2 regions of the Streptomyces sp. NPDC050504 genome follow, and region 1 is predicted to be linked to the other one. Evidence: riboswitches for the same ligand, from Rfam matches in the RefSeq annotation. Region 1 holds a riboswitch; the other holds the start of a gene.
The links. A riboswitch is a leader RNA that binds a small molecule or an ion and turns the genes downstream of it on or off. The one in region 1 is predicted to bind cobalamin.
Positions count from the first base shown of each region.

Region 1 (7,321 bases):
CGGTGTCCGGCCTTGACGAGGTTGGCCGCCATCGGTCCGCCCATGTGGCCGAGCCCGATGAACGCGACGGTGCTGCTGGACGGTGGGACGCTGCCGGCTGCGGCGGTGCCACTTGTTGCGGCGGTGCTGTTCACCAGGCGACCTCCTGGGTCGGGACGGTCGCGGCGAGCATCGGCCCGTCCGCGTCGAGCGGGGCGAAGAACCGGTCCACGTGCGCGGGGGTGACGTCCTCCAGCGCAGCCGGGGACCAGCGCGGCCTGCGGTCCTTGTCGATGACCTGGGCGCGGATGCCCTCGACCAGGTCGGGCGAGGCCAGCGCCGCGCACGAGACGCGGTACTCCTGCTCCAGTACGCGCTCCAGCGGCCCGAGCCGCCGGGCGCCGCGCAGCGCTGCCAGGGTGACCTTGACGGCCGTGGGGGAATTTGCCAGCAGCCCGTCCGCCGCGGTCTTCGCGGCGGGGACGCCAGACGCCAGGAGCCGCGCGACGATCTCCTCGGCGGTATCGGCCCCGTAGCAGTGGTCGATCCACTCGCGGGCGGCATCGAGACCACCCCGCGGTGGCGGCGCCACGTGCCGTGCCAGCACGGTGCGCAGCGGGTCGGACGCCAGTTCCCGGGCCAGCGACGGCAGGGCCGACGAGGGGACGAAGTGGTCGGCGAGCCCGCACAGCAGCGCGTCCGCGGCTCCGACGGGCGCGCCCGTCAGCGCCAGGTGGGTGCCGAGTTCGCCGGGGGCCAGCGCGAGGAGGTAGGTGCCGCCCACGTCGGGGACGAAGCCGATGCCGGTCTCGGGCATGGCCACCTTGGAGCGTTCCGTGACGATCCGTACGCTGCCGTGGGCGGAGATGCCGACCCCGCCGCCCATGACGATGCCGTCCATGAGGGCCACGTACGGCTTGGGGTAGCGGGCGATCAGCGCGTTGAGCCGGTACTCGTCGCGCCAGAAGGCGGCCGACGCGGTGCCCGAGGTGCGGGCGTCCTCGTGGATCGCGCGGATGTCGCCGCCCGCGCACAGGCCCCGGTCCCCGGCGCCCTCGACGACCACCAGTTCGATCGCGGGGTCGTGCGCCCAGGCCGTCAGCGCCTCTTCGGCGCGGAGCACCATGGGGTGGCTGAGGGCGTTGAGCGCCTTCGGTCGGTTGAGGGTGAGGTACGCGGCACGGCCCTCGGTGCGCAGGAGGACGTGGTCGTCGGTCGGGGTGCCGCCCGCCGGGCTCGCGCCGGGCTTCGCGGGGTGGGTCATCGCAGGGCCTCCGTGAGTCCGCGCGCGACGATGACGCGCATGACCTCGTTGGTTCCTTCCAGGATCTGGTGGACGCGCAGGTCGCGGACGATCTTCTCGATGCCGTACTCGCTGAGGTAGCCGTATCCGCCGTGGAGTTGGAGCGCCGCGTCGGCCACCGCGTACCCGGTGTCGGTGGCGAACCGCTTGGCCATCGCGCACAGGCGCGGGGCCAGCGGATCGCCCGTGTCGAGGGCTTCGGCGGCCTGTCTGACCAGCGCGCGGGCGGCGGCGAGTTCGGTGGCCATGTCCGCCAGCCGGAACTGGAGCGCCTGCGCGTCCAGGAGCCGGCCGCCGAAGGCCTCGCGGGTGGCGAGGTGGGACAGGCTGCGGTCCAGGGCGCTCTGGGCTCCGCCGAGCGAGCAGGCGGCGATGCCCAGCCGACCGCCGTTGAGGCCGTTCATGGCGATGCGGAAGCCGTCGCCCTCGGACCCCAGGAGCCGGTCGGCGGGGACGCGCACGCCGTCGAGGACGACCTGGCGGGTGGGCTGGGCGTTCCAGCCCATCTTCCGTTCGTCGGGCCCGAAGGAGACGCCGGGGTCGTCGCGTTCGACGACGAAGGCGGAGATTCCGGCCGGTCCCGGCGCGCCCGTCCGGGCCATCACCACGTAGACGCCGGCGGCTCCGGCGCCGGAGATGAACTGCTTGACCCCGGTCAACACGTAGTGCCCGCCCTGCCGTTCGGCCCGGGTGCGCAGGGCGGCGGCGTCAGAACCGGCGCCCGGTTCGGTCAGGCAGTAGCTGCCCAGGGTCGCGGCGGAGCAGAGGCCCGGCAGATGGCGTTCGCGCTGGGAGCGGTCGCCGTACCGGTCGATCATCCAGGCGACCATGTTGTGGATGGAGAGGTACGCGGCGATGGAGGGGCAGCCGGTGGCGAGGGCCTCGAAGACGAGGACGCCGTCGCCCCGGCCGAGGGCCGAGCCGCCGTGTTCCTCGCGGACGTAGACGCCGCCGAGTCCGAGCCCGGCCGCCCGGCGGATCACGTCGACGGGGAAGTGCTTGTCCCGGTCCCAGGCGATCGCGTGGGGTGCCAGTTGCTCCTGTGCGAAGTCCAGGGTGACCTCGGCCAGGGCGAGTTGGTCCTCGGTGAGGGTGGTGGTCACGGCGCTCACCCCATCGTGGGGATCGTGAAGCTCGCGCCCTCCTTGACCCCGGCGGGCCAGCGCGAGGTGACGGTCTTGGTGCGGGTGTAGAAGCGGATCGAGTCCGGTCCGTGCTGGTTGAGGTCGCCGAACCCGGAGCGCTTCCAGCCGCCGAAGGTGTGGTAGGCGACGGGCACCGGGATGGGGACGTTGACGCCGACCATGCCGGTGTTGACCCGGCGGGTGAACTCCCGCGCGGTGTCCCCGTCCCTGGTGAAGATCGCCACGCCGTTGCCGTAGGGGTGCTCGCTCGGCAGCCGCAGCGCCTCCTCGAAGTCGGCGGCGCGGACGACGGACAGGACGGGGCCGAAGATCTCCTCCCGGTAGACGCGCATCCGCGGGGAGACCCGGTCGAAGAGGGTGGCGCCGGCGAAGAAGCCGCCCTCGTGCCCGGGAAGCGTGAAGTCCCTTCCGTCCACGACGAGTTCGGCACCTTCGTTGACGCCGATGTCGACGTAGCGCCGGACCCGTTCGAGGGCGTCCCGACTGACCAGCGGACCGAAGTCGGCCTCCGGGTCGTCGGAGCGGCCGATCTTCAGGGTGGCGATGCGGGCCTTGAGCGCGGCGACGAGCCGGTCGGCGGTCTCCTCGCCGACGGGCACGGCGACGGAGATGGCCATGCAGCGCTCCCCCGCCGATCCGTAGCCGGCCCCGATCAGGGCTTCGACGGCCTGGTCGAGGTCGGCGTCCGGCATCACGACCATGTGGTTCTTGGCGCCGCCGAAGCACTGGGCGCGCTTGCCCCGGGCGGCCGCCGCCGCGTAGATGTGCGCCGCGATCGGCGTGGAGCCGACGAAGCCGAGCGCCTGGACGCGCGGATCGTCGATGAGCGTGTCGACGGCCTCCTTGCCGCCGTTGACGACGTTGAGCACGCCCGGCGGCAGCCCGGCCTCCAGGAAGAGTTCGGCGAGTCGCAGCGGCACGGAGGGGTCGCGCTCGGACGGCTTGAGGACGAACGCGTTGCCGCAGGCCAGGGCGGGGGCGAGCTGCCAGAGCGGAATCATCGCGGGGAAGTTGAACGGGGTGATGCCCGCGACGACGCCCAGCGGGCCGCGCAGGGAGTGCACGTCGATGCCGGTGCCGGCGTTGTCGGTGAACTCCCCCTTGATGAGGTGCGGGACGCCCGCGGCGAACTCGACGACCTCCAGGCCGCGTTGCAGGTCGCCGTGGGCGTCGGCGACGGTCTTGCCGTGTTCGGCGGACAGCAGCCGGGCGAGGTTCTCCCTTTCCCCTTCTACGAGTTGCAGGAAGCGCAGCAGTACGCGGGCGCGGCGCTGCGGGTTCCACTGCCCCCAGTCCGCCTGCGCCTCCTCTGCGTTGGCGATCGCCTCCTCGGTGTCGGCGCGCCCGGCCAGGGGCACGTGCGCCTGGACGGCGCCGGTGTTGGGGTCGTGGACGTCGGCGAAGAGCCCGGACGTGCCGGTGGTGTGCTTGCCGCCGATGAAATGGGTGAGTTCACGGACCATGGGTGCCTGCTCTCGTCAGGTCGGATCCGGGGATGGCACGGCGGACTCCGCGGCGGCACCGCACAGGGCGCGCCGGGAGGGGAAGGGCCGTGGGGACTACGAGCGCGCGACGGTGTGCGCGTGCTCCGCCGGATCACCAGGGTCGTGGGTACGGACCGGTGCCATGCGTGTCTGCTCCATCCTCGTGGACAACACGGAACATCCGCGGCCGGTATCCTGACTCCCGGATCCCCGCGCGCCGCCCGCCTTCCCGACAGACCTCGTCAGTGGCGTGTGGATGGCAGCACGCTCCCCGGTCACAGTGGCGGGACCGTGCCGGATTCACACCGGCTTCCCTGCACCGCGGACCTTGTGCGACGAACATATAGTTGGACGTCCTAGTAAGTCCAGACCCACCTCCGCCGCCCGGCCGACCGCCGCGCGCCGCCGGAGTCGCCCCGGCACCGCACGGCGACCGGCCGGGGCGGACACACCGTGACTGGCCAGGGTCGGCACGCGGCGACCGACCGGGGTCGGCACACGGCGACCGGCCGGAATCGACACACCGCGACTGGCCGGGGTCGGCACGCGGCGACCGACCAGGGTCGCCGCATCGCGACCGGTCCGGGTCAGCGCGTGCGGCCGCGCGGCTTCAGGGCCACCGGCGGGAGCGCCGGGGCCGGGATCGGGGCCCCCTCGTAGCCCTTCACCTCGCCGAAGCGCGTGCCCTCCATCCAGTCGCGGCGGGCCTCCTCGATGTCCTCCTGGGACCGCCCGATGAAGTTCCACCACATGATCAGCTCCTCCTCGAAGGGCTCTCCGCCGAGCAGCATCAGGCCCGCGTCGGAGATCGCCCGCAGAGGGAGTTCGGTGCGGCCGCAGCCCAGGTAGAGCATCGAGCCGGGGAGCAGCGCGACCCCGTCGACCTCGGCCTCGCCGGACATGGCGAGCACCGCGTACTCGAAGTCGGGTTCGAGCGGCAGGCGCGCCTCGGCGTCCGCGGCGAGCACCAGGTCGGCCCCGACGATCGGGGTGTACGCGGTGCCGGGCGAGGTCGCGCCGTCGAGGGTGCCGAGGATGACGGTGGCGGTCAGGCCGGGAGCCGTGACGTGCGGGAGCCGCGCGTGGTGCTGGAAGTGCGGCTCGACCTTGCGGTGGGAGTCGGGCAGGGCGACCCAGAGCTGGGCGCCGTGCAGGTAGCGGCCGTGCCCCCGGGGGCTCTGCTCGGAGTGGCTGATCGCGCGGCCCGAGGTCATCAGGCCCAGCTCGCGCGGGCGGATGGTGGCCAGGCTGCCGAGGCTGTCGCGGTGCAGCACCTCGCCGTCGTGCAGCCAGCTCACCGTCTGGAGTCCCTGGTGGGGATGGGGGGCGACCTGCATGCCGTCGGCGCCCTCGATGTCCTCGGGCCCGTAATGGTCCACGAAACACCAGGCCCCGACCATGCGCCTGCCGAGGTTGGGCAGCAGCCTGCGGACCTCGGTGGACGTGCCGAGCTTGACGTTGCGCGGGGTGAGGAGCTCGCGTACCGGCTCCGCCACGACGAAGCCGCGGCCGCCGCAGACTGCGGGGGTCGGCTGGCGATCTAGGTTGCTCATGGTGCTCAACGTAGCGCCGTCGGGGGCCGGCCCGGGAGCCCCACGCGCGAAGTAGTGGAATGTTCAACGAGTGGTCGTTGTTGTGGCGGGCATGAGCGAGAACTACTACGACCACGGGACGGCCGCGGAGCGCTACGAGCGCGCCAAGCTCTTCTTCGACGCGAAGGAGTACGTCACCGCCGCCGGGATCCTCGACGGGCTGGTCTCCGAGGCGCCGGAGCAGGTCGCGCCGCGCCTGCTGCTGGCCCGCGCCTACTACCACTCCGCCCGCCTCGCGAAGGCCGAGCGCGAGCTGCTGGCCGTGCTGGAGCGCGACCCGGTGGAGTCGTACGCCCGGCTGATGCTGGGCCGCACCCTGGAGCGGCAGGGCCGCACGGCGGACGCGGCGCCGCACCTGCGGATGGCGGCGGCACTGTCGGGCGACTTCGGGGACGCGCGGCCGTGAACGGCGTCCGGGCCCGGGGGCACACCCCCGGACCCGGACCCCTAACTCACTCACTCATTCACTCAGGCCGGGCGCCTCAGTACTTCAGGCCCGTGTCCAGCGCGCTCATCAGCGCCCCGTTCGACGTGTCGCCCGACATCTCCCAGATGAAGCCGCCCAGCAGCCCCTTCGACTTGATCCACGCGGTCTTCTTCGCGATGGACCAGGGGTCGTCGAAGGTCCACCACGTGCCGCCCGCGCCGGTGTAGCCGTACGTCGAGACGGACTGCTCGTCGTGGTACACCGTCATGCCCGGATAGGCCGAGAGCATGTTGGAGTAGCCGCGGGTCCCCGCCTCCTCGGGGAACTGGCCGGGCGCCGCGCCGTTGGCCGACTGCCACTCGCCGTTGACGCCTCCGGCCGCGACCTCCTTCCAGCCCCGTCCGTAGAACGGGAAGCCGACGTTCAGCTTGCGCGGGTGGACGCCCGCGTCGGTGTAGGTCTTGATCGCCTTCTCGACGCTGAACTCGAAGGAGTACGGGTCCTGCGCGTCCCGGTAGAGGTTGGCCTGGTGGCCCGTCCTGTTGGGCTCCCAGGAGTTGTCGCTGCCCGCGCCGTGGAAGTCGTACCCCTGGACGTTGGCGAAGTCGAGGTAGTCGAAGATCTTCGTCAGGTCCCAGCCCGCTTCGATCTTCACGGGGTCGGCCGGGGTGAACGCGGTGAGCAGCTTGTGCTGTCCGCCGGTCGCGTCCAGCTGCTTGCGGAACTCGGCGAGCAGCGCGGTCAGGTTGGCCTTGTCCTCCGGCTTGTAGTGGTTGCCGGGGTGGCCGTCGGAGCCGGGCCACTCCCAGTCGATGTCGATGCCGTCGAAGACGCCCGCGCCGGTGCCGGGGCCGCCCGCGCCGTTGTAGACGGGCAGGTTGCCCTTGATCCAGGTGTCGACGCAGGACTTCACGAACTTCTCGCGCGATGCCGGGGTGGCCGCCGCGTCCGAGAAGAACTTGGAGAACGTCCAGCCGCCGAGCGAAACGACGACCTTCAGGTTCGGGTGCTTGGCCTTGAGCTTCTTCAACTGGTTGAAGTTGCCCCGGAGTTTGCCCCAGCCGTCGTCCGCGACGCCGTCCACGGACTGGGCGGCGGGGAAGGCCCGCCCGTAGTCCGCCTCGGCGTCACCGGCACCGGTCCCCTCGTCGGGGTCCTGCGGATTGCCCGACACGCCCTTGGTCACGCCCGCCAGGCAGGTGAGGTTGACCGGATCGACGTTCTCGAAGGCGTAGTTGATGACGTCGAGCTTGGCCGCGGCGCCCGAGGTGTCGAGGTTCTTCACGAAGTACTGGCGACCGTAGATGCCCCACTGCGCGAAGTAGCCGACCTTGAGCGACTTGCCGGGACCCGCGACGTCGTCGGTGGTGACGGTGAGGGCGTTCGAGGCG
Region 1 is NZ_JBITHO010000001.1:606,427-613,747, reverse strand. Features, by position in the region: gene mmsB (3-hydroxyisobutyrate dehydrogenase) at 1-44, opposite strand, end outside; gene ACIBNE_RS02630 (enoyl-CoA hydratase/isomerase family protein) at 131-1,243, opposite strand; gene ACIBNE_RS02625 (acyl-CoA dehydrogenase family protein) at 1,240-2,394, opposite strand; gene ACIBNE_RS02620 (CoA-acylating methylmalonate-semialdehyde dehydrogenase) at 2,391-3,890, opposite strand; cobalamin riboswitch at 4,079-4,257, opposite strand; gene ACIBNE_RS02615 (pirin family protein) at 4,499-5,464, opposite strand; gene ACIBNE_RS02610 (tetratricopeptide repeat protein) at 5,556-5,909, shown strand; gene ACIBNE_RS02605 (glycosyl hydrolase family 18 protein) at 5,986-7,321, opposite strand, start outside.

Region 2 (7,321 bases), on a different contig from region 1:
ACGTCCTCGTCGTTGAGGTACACGTTCACGAAGCGGCGCAGTTCGCCGCCCTTGGCGCCGTCGACGATGCGCTCGGCGATGCCCGCGTGGCGGGTGTCGAGGTCGGCGAAGAGGTCGGCGAGGGTCGCCCCGCTGCCCTCCACCGCCTTGGCGCCGTCGGTGTAGGTGCGGAGGATGGTGGGGATGCGGACCTCGATGGCCATGGCTTGCGGCTCCTGTCGGAAGGGTGTGGCGTGTGTGGCGTCGTGCGACGTCACGGCTGGCTGACGTGCTGGGGCGCGGGCGGGGTGCCCGCCGCGCGCGGGGTCGGGCCCGGCCGCCGGGTCAGGCGGCGCCGCGCGGACACATCGCGCTGGTGGTCCTGCACAGGTCGACGTGCAGCCGCGCGACGAGCAGCACTGTGCCCGGCGTCTGAATGCTCACGTCGTTCGAAACCATGCGGTCATCGTATCGATTCCCGGTCCCCGAATCGGAATGTGATCTTGGATGTTGGACCGGGAACGCTCAGCATGTGGACTTCAGAGTGCCTTCGGAAGGTAGACGACGGTCGGGGCTCCGGTCGTCGGATGCACGCTGACCTCGGCCTTCACTCCGTAGACCGTCGCGAGCAGCTCGGGCGTGAGCACGTCCCCCGGCGTGCCGGAGGCGGCGATCCTGCCGCCCTGGAGGACGTAGATCCGGTCGCAGTAGTACGCGGCCAGGTTCAGGTCGTGCAGCGCGATGAGGTTGCTGGTGCCCAGCTCCCGTACGAGGGAGAGGACTTCCAGCTGGTAGCGGATGTCGAGGTGGTTGGTCGGCTCGTCCAGGACCACCAGGTCGGGCTGCTGGACCAGGGCGCGGGCGACGAGGGTGCGCTGGCGTTCGCCGCCGGAGAGCGAGGGGAAGGGGCGGGCCGCGAACTCCGCGATGCCGACGCGTTCCAGGGCCGCGCGCACCAGCTCGGCGTCGGCCGCCGTGTCGGCCTCCCAGAAGCGCTTGTGCGGGGAGCGGCCCATGGCGACCACTTCGTGGACGGTCAGCTCGAAGACGGCCTGGCCGTCCTGCGGGACGGTCGCGAGACGGCGGGCGCGGGCCTTGGCGCCCATGGTGTGCAGGTCGGCGCCGTCGAGGAGGGCGCGGCCGTGGGTGGGGCGCAGGGTGCCGTAGACGCAGCGCAGCAGGGTGGTCTTGCCGCTGCCGTTGGGGCCGACGACGCCGACGGTCTCGCCGGGGCCGACGGTGAGGTCGACGCCGTCGACGAGGTGGCGGCCGTCGCCTGGGCCGTAGGAGAGTCCCTCGGTCGTCAGGGTGGTCATGCGGGGACTCCTTCGGGCGGAGTGCCGTAAGCCCTCATGCGGGGGCTCCTTCGGGCGGAGTGCCGTAAGCCCTCATGCGGGGGCTCCTTCGGGGCGGCGGCGCAGCATCCACAGGAAGAACGGGCCGCCGGTGAGCGCGGTGAGGATGCCCACGGGCACGTCCTGCGGGGTGGCGACCGTACGGGCGGCGAGGTCGGCGGCGACCAGGAAGGCGGCGCCCGCGAGCGCGACGACCGGCAGCAGGGTGCGGTGCGAGGCGCCGACGACCATGCGCGCGGCGTGCGGCACCATCAGGCCGATGAAGCCGATGGCCCCGCTGACGGCGACCAGCACGCCGGTGACCAGCGAGGTGAGCAGGAAGATCGCGGCGCGGAAGCGGGAGGTGTCCAGGCCGAGCACGGTGGCGCCCTCCTCCCCCACGAGCATCAGGTCCAGCGGTCTGGCGACCGCGATCAGCAGCGCGGTGCCGACGGCGAGGACGGCGGCGGGCAGGAGCAGCATGTCCCAGCGGGCCGAGCCGAGGCCGCCGAGCGACCAGTACATGGCCTCCTTGAAGTGCTCGGAGCGCGGCGACATCACCAGCATCAGGCTGGTGAGGGCGGTGAGGATGTACGCGACGGCGACGCCGGCCAGGACCAGGCGCGGTCCGGTGAGCTGGCCGCCGCGCCGCGCCAGCGCGTACACCAGGACCGTGGCGAGCAGGGCGCCGGTGAACGCCCCCGCGGGCATCGTCACGTTGGTGGCGAGGCCGATGCCGCTGCCGATGCCGGTGACGATCACCAGGACGACGCCGGTGGAGGCGCCCGACGAGACGCCCAGCAGGTAGGGGTCGGCGAGCGGGTTGCGGACCAGGGCCTGGAGGACGGTGCCGACGACGGCGAGCCCGGCGCCGACGACGGCGCCGAGCAGGACGCGCGGCAGCCGTACGTCCAGGACGATGGTGCGCAGGGGGCTGGGCTCGGCGTTCCCGAAGAGGATGTCGAGCACCTGGCCGGGCGGTATGTGCACCTGGCCGAAGGCGAGTCCGGCGACCACGGCGGCGGCGAGGGCGGCGGTCAGGACCGCGAGCACCAGGGCGTAGCGCAGGGGCCCCCGGGGCTCGCGGTCCGTGCGGCAGGTCATGGGCCGGGCCTCAGCCGGTGGTGGCGGGGCCGGTGGTCCCCGGGTGGAGCTGGGCCGCGAGCTTGGCGATCGCGGCGGGGGCGCGGACGCCGAGTACGACGTCGGAGAGGGGCATCACCGCGAACCGCTTGTTCTTGATCGCGGGTACGTCGCGCAGCGCCGGGTCGGCCAGGAGGCGCTTCTTCTTCTGTTCGACGGTGACCGAGCCGTAGTCGTAGATCACGATCGTCTCGGGCTTGCGGGCGACGACCTGTTCCCAGGTGGCGTCGCCGAAGGGCTTGTCGAGGTCGGCGAAGACGTTGCGGCCGCCCGCGAGGGTGATCATCTCGTTGCCTATGCCCTTGCCGCCCGCCGTGGACGCGGTCTTGTCGCCGCCGTCGTAGACGAAGACGGAGACCGGCTTCACGCCCTTGAGCTGCCCGGCGGTCGTGGCGACGGTCTTCTTGGCTCCCGCGATCCACGCGTCGGCGCGGTCCTTGGCGCCGAAGGTCTGCCCGACCTCGCCGATCTCCTGGTAGAGGTCGTCCAGCGCGGTCTTCCGGTCCGCGCAGTACTCGACGTTGAGCCGGGACGTGATGCCGGACTGCTTGAGGTCGTCGCGGCTGCGGCCCTCCTTCGCGTCGAAGGCGGTGGCGTAACCGCCGTACACGAAGTCGGGGTTGGCGGCGAGGAGCTTCTCCTTGGAGGGGTACTCCTTGGCGAGGACGGGGACCGCGTCGTAGGCCTTGGCGTACTTGGGCAGGACCTTGTCGTCGAGGTAGGCCGTGCCGATCAGGGACTTCTCCAGGCCGAGCTCCAGCATCACCTCGGTGACGTGCTGGTTCATGGTGACGACGCGCTTGGGGGGCGCCTTGTAGGTGGTCTGCACCCCGCAGTTGGTGACGGTGTACGGGAAGCCGGGCGCGGCCTTCGCGTCGGCGTCGTCCTTGCTGTCGGTACCCCCTCCGCAGGCGGTGGTGAGGGTGAGCAGGGCGGCGGACACCGCGACCGTGACTGTGCTGCGCCTGGACATGGCTGTGCCTCCTGACGGGGATTTCCTCGTCCCCGATCGGTGTGCGTGAGGCGGCAGGTCAGTTCCTGGCTGCCGGACGAGGGGGTCGTCCGGTCACAGTGGCGGGACCGCGCCGGTTTCGCACCGGCTTCCTGGGTCCTGCCGCCCGGGTCGCGCACAGTGTGTCACCTGCGTCTTCTGCGTCTTCGCCGGGGTCACTCGGGCCAGGCGGAGTTCTGGACCGTCTCGACGAAGTCGCCGGGGACGAAGCCGGGCACGAAGTGGCGCAGCACGTCGGCCTTGATGTTGCCGAAGGTCGTGTCCGGCTTGGGCGCGATGCCCTCGGTGAACGACTCCAGGATGCGGCGCTTGAAGTCGGGGCGGGGGTGCAGTGCGGTGATCGCGTCGCGGTGCTCGGGGGCGAGGTCGTGGTAGCCGATGCCCAGGACGTCGTACTCCACGCCCGCCGTGACGAGCGCGACCTCGGGCTCCATGAACTCTGGGATGCCGGGGGTGGTGTGCAGGGCGATGGCGGTCCACACGCGGCGTACGGAGTCCTCGGGAACGCCGTGCGCCTGGAGGAAGCGGCGGGCCGCGTCGGCGCCGTCGACCTCGAAGCGGCGGCCGCTGGTGCGGTGCGCCTCGCCCAGGCCGAGGTCGTGGAACATGGCGCCGACGTAGAGGAGTTCGGGGTCGAAGGAGAGGCCGCGGTCGCGGCCCCGGGCGGCGCCGAAGAAGTAGACGCGGCGCGAGTGGTGGTAGACCAGTTCGCTCGCGGTGTCGCGGACGAGTTCGGTGGCGGCGCGGGCGAGCTCGGTGTCGGGGGCCTCGGTGATGTTCTCGATCGTGTTCTTCGTCATGGCCACAGCCTGCCGGGAGGAGGGGCGGGCGGGCCATGTCCGTACGGGACAGGGTTCCCACAGATCCGGACACGGCCTACGCTCGCGCGCATGGGCTCCCACGATGTGATCGTCTTCGCCTACGACGGCGTGCGCCTCCTCGACGTCTCGGCGCCGCTGGAGGTGTTCGGCACCGCGCCCGGCTACACCGTGACCGTCTGCACCCCGGACGGCGGCGACGTCACGACCGCTTCGGGGCTGCGCATCGGCGGGGGCCTGGCCGTCGCGGACGCGGGGCGGGCGGACACGCTGGTGGTGCCGGGCGCGGTCGACGTGGCCGGGCTGCTCACGGCGCCCGAGCTGATCGCCCAGGTCACGGCGGCGGCCGGGCGTTCAGGGCGGGTGGCGGCGGTGTGCACGGGGGCGTTCGCGCTGGCGGCGGCCGGGCTGCTGGACGGGCGGCGGGCCACCACGCACTGGGAGCACGCGGACGCGCTGGCCGCGCGCTGGCCCGGGGTGCGGGTCGAGCCGGACGCGATCTACGTCCAGGACGGCGAGGTGTTCACGTCGGCGGGGGTGACGGCCGGGATCGACGTGTGCCTGGCGATGGTGGAGCAGGACCGGGGGCCCGCGGTGGCGCGGCGGGTCGCGCGGGACCTGGTGGTGTTCCTCCAGCGGCCCGGGGGCCAGTCGCAGTTCTCGGCGGCGTCCCGCACCGCCCCCACGCGCCATCCGCTCGTACGGCCGCTGCTGGACGCGGTGGCCGCCGATCCGGCCGCCGATCACGGCGCGGCGGCGCTGGCGGGCCGGGCGGGGGTGAGCGTCCGGCATCTGGCCCGGCTCTTCCGCGAGCAGACGGGCCAGACGCCGGCGGGGTACGTGGAGCGGGTGCGGGTGGAGGCGGCGCGCATGCTCCTGGAGGGTGGCGCGAGCGTGACCGGCGCGGCGGCGCGCAGCGGGCTCGGCAGCGACGAGAGCCTGCGGCGGGTGTTCGCGCGGCACCTGGGGGTCACGCCGAGCGAGTACGCGGCGCGGTTCCGCACCTCGCGGTACGTCCCCCAGTACGCCTCGACTAGTACGCCTCGACGACCTTGATGTCTTCCTCCGTGATCACGCCGTCCACGATGCGGTACGAGCGGAACTGGAAGGGCCCGGCGTCGTCCTTGTCGGCGGTCGACACGAGGACGTAGTGCGCGCCCGGCTCGTTGGCGTAGGTGACGTCGGTGCGCGAGGGGTACGCCTCGGTCGCGGTGTGCGAGTGGTAGACGATCACCGGCTCCTCGTCGCGGTCGTCCAGCTCGCGGTAGAGCTTGAGCAGGTCCGACGAGTCGAACTCGTAGAACGTGGGCGAGCGGGCGGCGTTGAGCATCGGGATGAAGCGCTCGGGCCGCCCGGACCCCTCGGGACCCGCGACCATGCCGCACGCCTCGTCGGGGTGGTCGGCTCGGGCGTGCGCGACGATCTGGTCGTACAGGGCCTGGGTGATGGTCAGCATGACGGCAAGGATAAGCAGACGGGCGGGGGGGGGGGCCCCCCGGGGGGGGCCCCCCCCCCCCCCGGGGCCGGGCCCCGGGGCCCCCCCCCCCCCGGGCGGCCCCCCCCCCCCCCGGGGGGGGGGGGGGGGGCCACCCCCCCCCCGCGGGGGCGGGGGGGGGGCGCCCGCGCCCGGGGCGCCCCCCCCGCCCCCGGGGGGGGGGGCCCCCCCGGGGGGGGCCCCCCCCCCGCCCGTCTGCTGAGAAGACGCTGGTCAGACCCGCTTGCGGGCGAAGCCCGCGCCCTGCGGGTTGCGCGACTTGAGCACCAGGTACGCGACGCCGAGGACCGCGGCCCACAGCGGGGCGCAGTACAGCGAGACGCGCGCGTCCTCGTCGATGCCCATCAGCACGATGACCATGCCGATGAAGGCCAGCGCGAACCAGCTGGTCCACGGCGCGCCCGGCGCCTTGAACGTGGACTCGGGCAGCTCGCCGCGGTCCGCCTTGGCCCGGTAGCGGAGCTGGCTGACCAGGATCATGATCCAGGCCCACATGCCGGAGATCGTGGCGAAGGAGACGACGTAGTCGAAGGCCTTGCCGGGGTACTCGTAGTTGATCCAGACGCCGACGAGCATCAGCGCGGCCGAGAAGCTGGTGCCGACCAGCGGCAGGCCGTTCTTGGTCAGCTTCGTGAAGAACTTCGGGCCCTGCCCGTTCAGCGCGAGGTCGCGCAGCATGCGGCCGGTGGAGTACATGCCGGAGTTGCAGGAGGAGAGCGCCGCGGTGAGCACCACGAAGTTCACGATCGCGGCGCCCGCGCTGAGGCCCATCTTCTCGAAGGCGGCCACGAACGGGGAGATGCCGGGCTGGAAGTGGGTCCACGGAACGACCGACAGGATCATGATCAGCGCGCCGACGTAGAAGACGGCGATGCGCCACGGCACGGTGTTGATGGCCTTCGGCAGCACGGTCTTGGGGTCCTTGGACTCGCCCGCGGTCACGCCGACCAGCTCGACGGCGAGGAAGGCGAACATGACCATCTGGAGGGTCATCAGGGTGGAGCCGACGCCCTTGGGGAAGAACCCGCCCTCGGACCACAGCAGCGTCACGGAGGCGGAGTCGCCCGCGTCGGAGAAGCCGAGGGTGAGGATGCCGGCACAGATGAGGATCATGCCGATGATCGCGGTGACCTTGACCATCGAGAACCAGAACTCCAGCTCGCCGAAGAGCTTGACGGAGATCAGGTTCGCGAGGAACAGCACGACCGTGAAGATCAGCGCGAAGACCCACTGGGGCTGGTCGAGGACGCCGCTCGCGTCCTTGGTCCAGTACTGCATGTACGAGGACGCGGCGGTCACTTCGGTGATGCCGGTGACGACCCAGAACAGCCAGTACGTCCAGCCGGTGACGAAGCCCGCGAAGGGTCCGACGAACTCCCGGGCGTACTCCGAGAAGGAGCCGGACACCGGGCGGTACATGAGCAGTTCGCCCAGGGCGCGCATGATGAAGAAGATCACGAGGCCCGCGATGGCGTACGCCAGGATGAGACTGGGGCCCGCCTTGGAGATTCCCTTGCCCGCACCGAGGAAGAGTCCGGTG
Region 2 is NZ_JBITHO010000004.1:744,270-751,590, forward strand. Features, by position in the region: gene ACIBNE_RS18595 (MoaD/ThiS family protein) at 1-203, opposite strand, end outside; gene ACIBNE_RS18600 (putative leader peptide) at 325-438, opposite strand; gene ACIBNE_RS18605 (ABC transporter ATP-binding protein) at 519-1,295, opposite strand; gene ACIBNE_RS18610 (FecCD family ABC transporter permease) at 1,368-2,417, opposite strand; gene ACIBNE_RS18615 (ABC transporter substrate-binding protein) at 2,428-3,429, opposite strand; cobalamin riboswitch at 3,468-3,616, opposite strand; gene ACIBNE_RS18620 (HD domain-containing protein) at 3,624-4,268, opposite strand; gene ACIBNE_RS18625 (GlxA family transcriptional regulator) at 4,359-5,342, shown strand; gene ACIBNE_RS18630 (Mov34/MPN/PAD-1 family protein) at 5,320-5,742, opposite strand; gene ACIBNE_RS18635 (amino acid permease) at 5,995-7,321, opposite strand, start outside.
Region 2: another riboswitch for cobalamin. It lies ahead of ACIBNE_RS18615 (ABC transporter substrate-binding protein); the one in region 1 lies ahead of ACIBNE_RS02620 (CoA-acylating methylmalonate-semialdehyde dehydrogenase).